3 regions of the Mesorhizobium sp. M0808 genome follow, and region 2 is predicted to be linked to each of the others. Evidence: predicted binding sites of a transcription regulator. Region 2 holds the regulator's gene; each other region holds the start of a gene.
What was found. The regulator PhoB, encoded in region 2, activates phosphate uptake and scavenging genes when phosphate is short. The targets are predictions, from matches to a motif close to TGTCATNNANCTGTCAT.
Positions count from the first base shown of each region.

Region 1: the regulator PhoB is predicted to act here: its motif matches at 1,326-1,342, upstream of NKI25_RS27920 (alkaline phosphatase D family protein).
Region 3: the regulator PhoB is predicted to act here: its motif matches at 1,679-1,695, upstream of ppk2 (polyphosphate kinase 2).

Region 1 is NZ_JAMYOX010000034.1:64,305-67,582, forward strand. It holds gene NKI25_RS27920 (alkaline phosphatase D family protein) at 1-1,253, opposite strand, end outside; gene NKI25_RS27925 (MFS transporter) at 1,530-2,813, opposite strand; gene NKI25_RS27930 (TetR/AcrR family transcriptional regulator) at 2,896-3,278, shown strand, end outside.
Region 2 is NZ_JAMYOX010000003.1:208,274-211,551, forward strand. It holds gene NKI25_RS06700 (ROK family protein) at 1-962, shown strand, start outside; gene phoB (phosphate regulon transcriptional regulator PhoB) at 972-1,661, opposite strand; gene phoU (phosphate signaling complex protein PhoU) at 1,678-2,385, opposite strand; gene pstB (phosphate ABC transporter ATP-binding protein PstB) at 2,418-3,221, opposite strand; gene pstA (phosphate ABC transporter permease PstA) at 3,218-3,278, opposite strand, start outside.
Region 3 is NZ_JAMYOX010000020.1:30,211-33,488, reverse strand. It holds gene NKI25_RS21565 (dihydrofolate reductase family protein) at 1-602, shown strand, start outside; gene ppk2 (polyphosphate kinase 2) at 652-1,572, opposite strand; gene NKI25_RS21555 (aldo/keto reductase) at 1,853-2,896, shown strand; gene NKI25_RS21550 (hypothetical protein) at 3,010-3,168, shown strand; gene NKI25_RS21545 (DUF982 domain-containing protein) at 3,220-3,278, opposite strand, start outside.

The DNA of each region.
Region 1 (3,278 bases), on a different contig from region 2:
TCTGCGGTGAGCCAGACAGTGTTGCTGATACCCGCATTCTTTATATAGCGAAGAAGGTCGGCAATTTCCAGCTCACGCCCTTTGGCCGGGCCATTGTCGCCATTGCTGACCGCCTCGGCCCCTACCTTCTTGGTGCCGTCGTTCCAGACGACGAGGCCGAGCGGCATGTCGGCGGCGATGATTTTCCAGGTTGCGTTGGAATTCGCCAGTTCACGCTTCAGCCACTTGATCTGCTGTTCACCGAGGATGCGCGATTGCGGCGTCATCGTCTCCTGCATATCCGGACCGTTGGGGCCGCGGTAGGAACGCATGTCGAGGAAGAACACGTCGAGCAGCGGACCATAGGCGATCTTGCGGTAGACGCGGCCGGGCTCCGACGGCTCGTAACGGATCGTCGTCATTTCGTGGAAGGCGCGCGCCGCACGTGCCGCCAGCACATGGATGGACTTTTCAGTGTAGCGATCGTCGGCGCTCAGGTCCTTCGAGTCCGACCAGTTGTTCAGCACCTCGTGGTCATCCCACTGATAGAAGGTCGGACAGATGGCGCTGAGCGCCAGCACATGCCTGTCCATCATGTTGTATTTCCACTGCGCCCGGTATTCGTCCAGCGTCTCGGCAACCTTGCGCTTCTCGTCGATCAGCACTTTGTTTTTCCACTTGCCGCCGTTGGGCAGGTCGACCTCGTCCTTCATCGCACCATCGGCATAGATCGTATCGCCCGAATGCAGGAAGAAGTCGGGCGTGTGCTTGGCAATGGTGGCGTAGGTCTTCATGCCGGTCTCGTCGATGCCCCAGCCTTGGCCGGCGGTGTCGCCCGACCAGGCAAAGCGAATGTCGCGCTTCGAGGCAGGTGCCGTGCGGAAGCGGCCGACGACCGGCTCGGAAACGGCGTTGATGTCGGCAAGATCGTTCGCGACCATGCGGTAGAAGATGTCCTGGTCGGAGGCGAGATCGGTAAGCAGCCGCTTCACCGTATAATCGCTGGCCGGCGAGGTATCGAGCGGCGCCAGGCGGACGGCATTGGTGAAGCTTTCGGTCGGCGACACCTCGAACATGACGCGCGACGGCCGGTCGGTGCGTGTCCAGACCATGCCGCTGGTGGCGTCGACGTCGCCGGACTGGATGCCATGGGTGAACGCCGGGCGCTGATTGGCGCGCGAGTAATAGGGAAGGGCGAGGCCCGAGGCGCCGACCAGGCCAACGGCGCTGGCCGACGTGACGAAAGCGCGCCGCGTCATCGAAATCTTGTTCATGGCTGTCTCCTGGATGGCATTGAACGTCGCCGCCAAGCTCCAGCTTCAATGTTTCAGGCACATTTCGAAACGATGAAGGTTTGATAACAGTGAACAGGCTGGCGAATCTCCCCCCTCGAGGGGGAGATGTCGCCGAAGGCGACAGAGGGGGTCGTCACGCGCGGAGCGCCGGCCTCCTGCATCGGCGATAAGGGGCCGAGCCCGGTTGGACCGACCCCCTCGGGCTGCTTCCCGGCCATATCCCCGTCGGGGAGATTAGCGCTCAGCCGTCGGAGCTCAAGCCGCCTGCGGTTCCGGATCAAAGGCCGGGCGGGTGGTATTGATCAGCAGCGAGATGCAGGCGGCGGCTATTGCCGTCATGCCGGCGATCAGGAAGGCAAGCTCGTAATTGCCTTGCAGCTCGCGCATGGTGCCGCCGAAAAAGGCCGCCGTTGCCGCACCCACCTGATGGCCGGCGACGATCCAGCCGAAGACGATCGGCCCGCTGCGGTCGCCGAACGCCTCGTTGGAAAGCCTGAGCGTCGGCGGCACGGTGGCGATCCAGTCCAGTCCGTAAAACACGGCGAAGATGATCAGGCTGGTCGCCGAGAAGCCGGAATAGGGCAAATAGATCAGCGACAGGCCGCGAATACCGTAATAGACGCCGAGCAGCTTGCGCGGGTCGAAACGGTCGGTGAGCCAGCCCGACAGCGTCGTGCCGATAAGATCGAAGATGCCCATCATCGAGAGCAGGCCTGCAGCCTGCACTTCGCCAATGCCCATATCGCCGCAAAAGGCGATCAGGTGCGTGCCGACCAACCCGTTGGTGGTGAAGCCGCAAACGAAGAAGGTGGCGAACAGATACCAAAAGACGCGCGTGCCGGCGGCGCGGCGCAGCGTGCTCATCGTATGCGCGAGGAAATTGCCTTGCGCGGCAGGTGGTGACGGCGGCACGTCGTCGAGCTCGGCGCCATAGCGTACCATGCCGATGGAGGCCGGCCGCTCCGGCACCAGCAGCCAGACCAGCGGCAGCAGGCAGGCGGTGGCAACCGAGACCGCGATGACAACCGGCTTCCAGCCACCCGACTGAGCCAGCGCGGCGATCAGCGGCAGGAAGACCAGCAGCCCGGTGGCACTGGACGCCGACATCAGTCCCATCACCAAGCCGCGATTGGTCTTGAACCAGCGGTTGACGATGGTCGCGCCGAGCACGGTGGCGACGGCGCCCGAGCTGACGCCGGAAAACACGCCCCAGGTGAGGAGCAGATGCCACGGTTTGGTCATCAACAGGCTGAGCGCGGTCGATCCCGACATCAACAGCAGCGCGGCAAGCAAGGTGCGGCGCAGCCCGATCCGCTCCATCAGCGCCGCGGCAAACGGCCCGGTCAGGCCATAGAGGAAGATGCCGGTGGCCGCCGCCAGCGACACCACGTCGCGCCGCCAGCCGAAACTGTTCTCCAGCGGCAGCATCATGACTGCCGGCGCCGAACGCAGGCCCGCTGCGATCAGCAGGCAGAGGAAGATGACGGCGACCACGACGAAAGCGTAGCGCTGGCCAAACGGGCGGGATTGAGCTATCATGTTACTGACCGGTACGTTGCAGGGGCGCGAAACATACGTACCGACCGGTAACATTGTCAACCAGCTAACCGGCAGACCAGGCATGAAAAGCATTGAACCAACGATCAAGGCGAATGACGCACCCCCGCCTCGCGCCGCCGAACGGATTCTCCAGGTGGCGCGAGACCTGTTCTACCGGCAAGGCATCAGGGCGATCGGCGTCGACGAGATCGTGCGGCGTGCCGGCGTCACCAAGCCCAGCCTCTACCGCAGCTTTCCGTCCAAGGATGAGCTGGCCGCATCCTACCTCCGGCACTATGACCTCGAATTCTGGGAGCGTTTCGACGAGGCGGTGGATGCCCATCCCGGCGATCCGCGCGCGCAGATCGTCGCTTTCCTGACCCGCGTCGGCAAGCGCACGCAAAAGCCCGATTATCGTGGCTGCGGCATGACCAATGCCGCGGTCGAATATCCCGAACATGGCCA
Region 2 (3,278 bases):
TCCTGTCGGCCGCCATTATCGACTATACGGGACAGGTGGTCGCCGAGGAACAGCGCCGGCTGGACACGCTGACCATGCCGCGCGACGAGCTGATCCGTGAATGCATGGCCATCGTCCGGCGCCGGCTGCAGGATCCAGACCTTGACGTCCGCAGTGTCGCCCGCATCGCCCTGGCGATTCAGGGCATTACCGACTCCCCTGCACGCGCCATGCTGTGGTCGCCGATCACGCCGCAGACCGACATCGCCTTTGCCGACATGCTGGAGGACGAATTCGGCATCCCGGCAACGGTGGAGAACGACTGCAACATGATGGCGGTGGCTTTGCGCTGGCGCAATCCGGATCGCTATCGCGACGACTTCATCGCCATCCTGCTTTCGCATGGCATCGGCATGGGGCTGGTGCTGAAGGGCGAACTGTTCACCGGGACGCATTCCTCGGGTGGCGAATTTGGCCACATGATCCATCGTCCGGGCGGCGCGCTCTGCCGTTGCGGGCGGCGCGGCTGCATCGAGGCCTATGCCGGCAACTACGCCATCTGGCGCAACGCCAGGCAGATGAGCGAAGAAAGCGAACCGATCGCCGACGTCAGCGACGCCGACATGCGAGCACTGGCGGCCCGGGCGCGCGAGAAAGATGGGCCGGAACGCGAGGCCTACCGCAAGGCCGGCGAAGCGCTGGGTTTCGGTCTCGGCTCGCTGTTCGCGCTGATCGATCCGGCACCGGTCGCGATGGTCGGCGCCAGTGCCGCCGCCTTCGATCTGATCGAGCCGGCCTTGCGGAAGGCAATCGCCCAGACCGCCGGCGGCCAGCATTCGGGCTCGATCTCCTTCGATACAGAGCCGAACGAATTGCCGCTGATCCGCGAAGGCTGCGCGATGCGGGCGCTAAGCTTCGTCGACCAGGAGATTTTCGCGCCGGGCGCGCAAATGAGGCCCAGCGTCAGAAAGAACGTAGCCTGACCAGGCGGGTCAATCTTCCCTGATCGCATAGCCGGCACCGCGGATGGTGCGGATGACATCCGGCATCCGGCCGTTGTTGACGGCTTTGCGCAGCCGCCCGACATGCACGTCGACGGTGCGTTCGTCGATGTAGATTGTCTCGCCCCAGACATTATCGAGTAACTGGCTGCGCGAGAAGACACGGCCCGGATGCCGCATCATGAACTCGAGCAGCCGGAATTCGGTCGGCCCGAGCCTGATTTCGCTCTTCTTGCGATAGACCCTGTGCGATTCGCGATCGAGCACGATGTCGCCGACCTTCAGCACGCTGGACAGCACTTCCGGCTTGGCGCGCCGCAGCAGCGCCTTGACCCTGGCCATGAATTCCGGTGTCGAAAACGGTTTGACCAGATAGTCGTCGGCGCCGGTCGAAAGCCCGCGCACCCGGTCGCTCTCCTCGCCGCGCGCGGTCAGCATGATGATCGGCAGCCGCTCGGTTTCGGGGCGCACCCGCAACCGACGACAGAGCTCGATGCCGGAAACCGCTGGTATCATCCAGTCGAGCACCAAAAGGTCGGGCACATTCTCCTGCAAACGGATCTCGGCTTCGTCGCCGCGTGTCACCACCTCGACCTGGTAGCCTTCGGATTCGAGATTGTAGCGGAGCAGCACACCCAATGGCTCCTCGTCCTCCACCACCATTATGCGTGGTGCGATCATCGGCTGGGCACCCCCATCATGTCACCGGTGCGGACATTGTCGTTTCGTCCTGCTTCGGACGATTGACCGGCAATTGCTCGCCGGTCAGCACATAATACGCATTTTCGGCGATGTTGGTGACATGGTCGCCGATCCGCTCCAGATTCTTGGCGCAGAACAGCAGGTGCGTGCAAGCGGTGATGTTGCGCGGATCTTCCATCATGTAGGTCAACAGCTCGCGGAACACGGACGTGTATTTGACGTCGATGCGCTCGTCGGCGGCACGCAGCTTGGCCAACGCGGCCGCATCGCCTGCAGCATATTCCTCGATGACACCCTGCACCTGGATGAGAACCAGCTGCGCCATCGCGTCGATGGAATGCGACAGGTCCCGCGGCGTGGCGCTGAGGCCGACCGCACTCACGCGCTTGGCGATATTCTTGGCAAGGTCGCCGATGCGTTCGAGGTCGCCCGCCATGCGGATCGCTCCGACCACATGGCGAAGATCGTGGGCCATCGGCTGGCGTTTGGCGATCAGGGTGATGGCGCGGTCGTCCAGTTCGCGTTGACGCGCATCCATGATGGCGTCGTCGGAAACGACGCGTTGCGCCAGCACGTTGTCGGAATTCAACAGGGCCTTGGTCGCCCCGCCGACCATCGAACCGGCGAGGTCGGCCATGTCGCGGATCAGCTTGCTGATCTGCTCGAGATCCTCGTCGAAAGAAGCGACTGTGTGTTCGCCCATGGTCCTGTCCTCATATGCATGATCGGAACGGCTCAGCCGAAGCGGCCAGTGATGTAGTCCTGCGTGCGCTTCTCGCGGGGCGACGTGAAGATCTTCTCGGTCCGGTCGAACTCGACCAGTTCACCCAGATACATGAAGGCGGTCTGGCGCGACACGCGAGCCGCCTGCTGCATGTTGTGGGTGACGATGACGATCGTATAGTCGGCTTGCAATTCGTCGATCAGTTCCTCGATCTTGGCAGTCGACAGCGGGTCGAGGGCCGAAGCCGGTTCGTCGAGCAGAATGACTTCCGGCTTCACGGCCACGGTGCGGGCGATACAGAGCCGCTGCTGCTGGCCGCCGGACAGGCTCAAGCCGCTGGCGTTGAGCTTGTCCTTGACCTCGCTCCACAGCGCGGCGCGCTTCAACGCCTGTTCGACGCGGCCGTCCATCTCGGACTTGCCGAGGTTCTCGTAGAGCCTGGCGCCGAAGGCGATGTTCTCGTAGATCGACATCGGGAACGGCGTCGGCTTCTGGAACACCATGCCGATCTTGGTCCTGAGGAGGTTGAGATCCTGCGACCGGTCGAGAATGTTCTTGCCGTCGAGCAGCACCTGGCCCTCGGCCGTCTGTTTTGGGTAGAGCTCATAGATGCGGTTGAACACACGCAGCAGCGTCGATTTCCCGCACCCCGAAGGGCCGATGAAGGCCGTGACACTGCGCTCAGGCAGTGACAGGCTGATGTCCTTCAGCGCCTTGCTCTGGCCGTAGTAGAAGTTGAGATTCTTGACCTCGATCTTCGTCTTCTCGACGACCGTTTCGGCCATCGTCATGTCTGGGGACAACATCTGTGTCATCTGTCCTCTCTGCGTCCGGTAAGGCTGCGGGCGAGGATGCTCAAGCCCAGAACCGTC
Region 3 (3,278 bases), on a different contig from region 2:
TCGGCGCCGGTCCCGACCAAGACCTGAAGAACCCGCTGGGTGTTGGCGGGGAAGCCCTGCACGAATGGATGTTCGGCACCCGCACCTTCCGCAAGATGGTCCTCGGCAAGGATGGCGGGACCACGGACACTGACGAGGCGTTCGCCGCGCGCAGCTTCAAAAATATCGGCGCGTGGATCCTGGGCCGCAACATGTTTGGGCCGATCCGCGGCGAATGGCCGGATGACAGCTGGAAAGGCTGGTGGGGTGACAACCCGCCCTACCATGTGCCGGTCTTCGTGCTCACGCACCATCCACGTGATCCCATTGTCATGGAGGGCGGCACGACCTTCTATTTCGTGACCGACGGCATCCACTCAGCGCTGGAGAAGGCGAAAGCAGTGGTTGACGGCAAGGATGTACGGCTGGGCGGTGGCGTTTCTACGATCCGGCAATATCTCAAGGAAAAGCTCATCGACGAAATGCATCTGGCGATCTCACCGGTCCTGCTAGGCGCCGGCGAGAGCCTTTTTGCCGGCATCGACATGCCCAAGCTCGGCTATCGCTGCAGCGAGCAGGTCGCGACGCCGAAGGCCACGCATGTCATCATCGAGCGCACCTAGCTTGTTGCAGGGCGCCGCCATGGAGGCGCCGCCTTCCTCGCCGCTTTAGTCAGTACTTCTCCGGCACATACAGTTCGCGCGGCAGTACCTGGCGCTCGTATTCGGGATTGAAGACGCGCTCCGGCAGTGTGATCTCTTCGTGCGGCACCTCCTCATAGGGCATCTGCTTGAGGAGATGGTCGATGCAGTTCAGCCGTGCCCGCTTCTTGTCGTTGCCCTCGACGATGAACCACGGGGCTTCCGGGATATTGGTGCGGGCGAACGTTTCTTCCTTGGCCTTGGTGTACTGCTCCCAGCGCACGCGCGACTGGAGGTCCATCGGCGACAGTTTCCATTGCTTCATCGGGTCATGGATGCGCATCAAAAAGCGCATCTGCTGCTCCTCGTCAGTGATCGAAAACCAGTATTTGACAAGCGTAATGCCTGAGCGGACCAGCATGCGTTCGAAATCCGGAACGTCGCGGAAGAACTCCTCGACCTGATCCGGCTGGGCAAAGCCCATTACCCGCTCGACGCCCGAGCGGTTGTACCAGGAGCGGTCGAACAGCACGATCTCGCCGCCGGCCGGCAGATGCGGAACGTAGCGCTGGAAATACCATTGCGACTTCTCGCGCTCGGTCGGCGCCGGAAGTGCTGCGACGCGGCAGATGCGCGGATTAAGCCTCTGGGTGATGCGCTTGATAACACCACCCTTGCCCGCCGAGTCGCGGCCCTCGAAGACCACGACGAGCTTCTTCTTGTGATAGGCGACCCAGGATTGTAGCTTGATCAATTCGGATTGCAGCGTGATGAGATTGCGAAAATACTGCAGGCGGTCGATCGATGGCGGATGCGCATTCTTGTAGATCTTGGCGATCTCCATCGACAGCGCCGGCTCCGAGATTTCCAGCTCATAATCTTCGTCGAGCGTGTCGGCGAGTTCCGCTTCCAGCCAGTCCCTGGCCGGGGAATTCTGTTTTATCTCGGTCATTTGCGCTGCTCCGCTTACAGGCCTTGCCGGCCGCTGTCAGGCGCTCTGCCGCCCGGCCCGGCGGCCGGAAATCGAAGCGCTGGACCGATGTTAGTATAGGCCGGCAATGACGGTTTTATTGCAGCCACTACTGCGCCGGCTGTGCGTTCAATCCGCAAGATGTGATCGAGCTTGCCCTGCGGGGCGGGCGACAAGCGGAACGAATTATCCTACAAATGCCCGGTTCACTGAGGGGCTGTCGTTTGCAACGCCCTTTCCCGATAAATCGTGAGGATACGACATGGAATACCGCACTCTCGGCCGTTCCGGGCTGAAGGTTTCGACCCTGACCATGGGCACCATGACATTCGGCGGCGGCGGCGCGTTTTCGGCGGTTGGCAAGACCGACCTCGACGAGGCGCGTCGGATGATCGACCTTTGCATCGATGCCGGCGTCAATGTCATCGACACCGCCAACGTCTATTCGAACGGGGTGTCGGAAGAGATCATCGGCGAGGCGCTCGGCGGCAAGCGCAAGGGCGACGTGTTGATCGCCTCCAAGGCGCGCATGCGGATCGGCAAAGGCCCCAATGATGAAGGCCTGTCGCGCTACCATCTGATCCGCGAATGCGAGAGGAGCCTGAAGCGCCTCAGGACCGATGTCATCGACATCTATTTCCTGCACGAGTGGGATGGCCTGACACCGCTTGAGGAAACCATCGCCGCGCTCGACACGCTGGTCGCGCAGGGTAAGGTCCGTTATGTCGGCTGCTCCAATTATTCCGGCTGGCAAGTTATGAAGGGGCTGGGGATCAGCGACCGTCATCACCAGCCACGCTTCGTCACCCAGCAGATCCATTACACGCTGGAAGCGCGCGAGGCCGAGTACGAATTGTTGCCGATCTCGGTCGACCAAGGGCTCGGCGTGCTGGTCTGGAGCCCGCTTGCCGGCGGGTTGCTGTCCGGCAAATACCACCGTGACCAGCCGACCGCCCGCCAGCTCAGCGGCTGGTCGGAACCGCCGATCCGCGACGAGGACCGGCTGTGGCGGATCGTCGACGTGCTGATCGATATCGGCAAGAACCACGGTGTGTCGGCAGCGCAAGTGGCGCTTGCCTGGCTACTCGGCCGGCCCGCTGTCAGTTCGCTGGTGATCGGCGGACGAACCGAAGCGCATTTCAAAGACAATATCGCCGCTGCAAGCCTTGTGCTTGCCGATGAGGAGCGCACACGGCTCGACGTGGTCAGCAGGCCGCCCGTGCTCTATCCCTACTGGCACCAGCAATTCACGGCAAAGGACCGGTTCGGGCCGGCCGATCTCGTCCTCGACCGCGACGGCGCCTGAAAAGCCGGGCTCTCCGGACTGCGCCGAGATATGGAGCCCGATCGTGCCTTGCGGTGTTGTGTTTGCGGTCCAATGCTCCTAGGCAAAGGCCAAGCACAATGAAAGGAAACGATATGGCACGAGCACCGAACTACGGTCAGGAACGCAAGGAACGCGACCGGCAGAAGGCTGCCAAGAAGGCGGAAAAGCAGGCTGCCAAGGTCGCAGCCAAGGAGCGATCGAAGCCCGAGGGCGAGAGCGAGTCCCAAACCAAAACCGAAACGACCGAGTGATGACGCCCGGCCTGTCAGGCGGTCCGGGCCTCGGTCAAATCCCGCTATGCCTCAGGCGGGCGCCTTGTCGCTGACGAAGACGTTCACTTCACGCGCGGCGGCAATAAAGG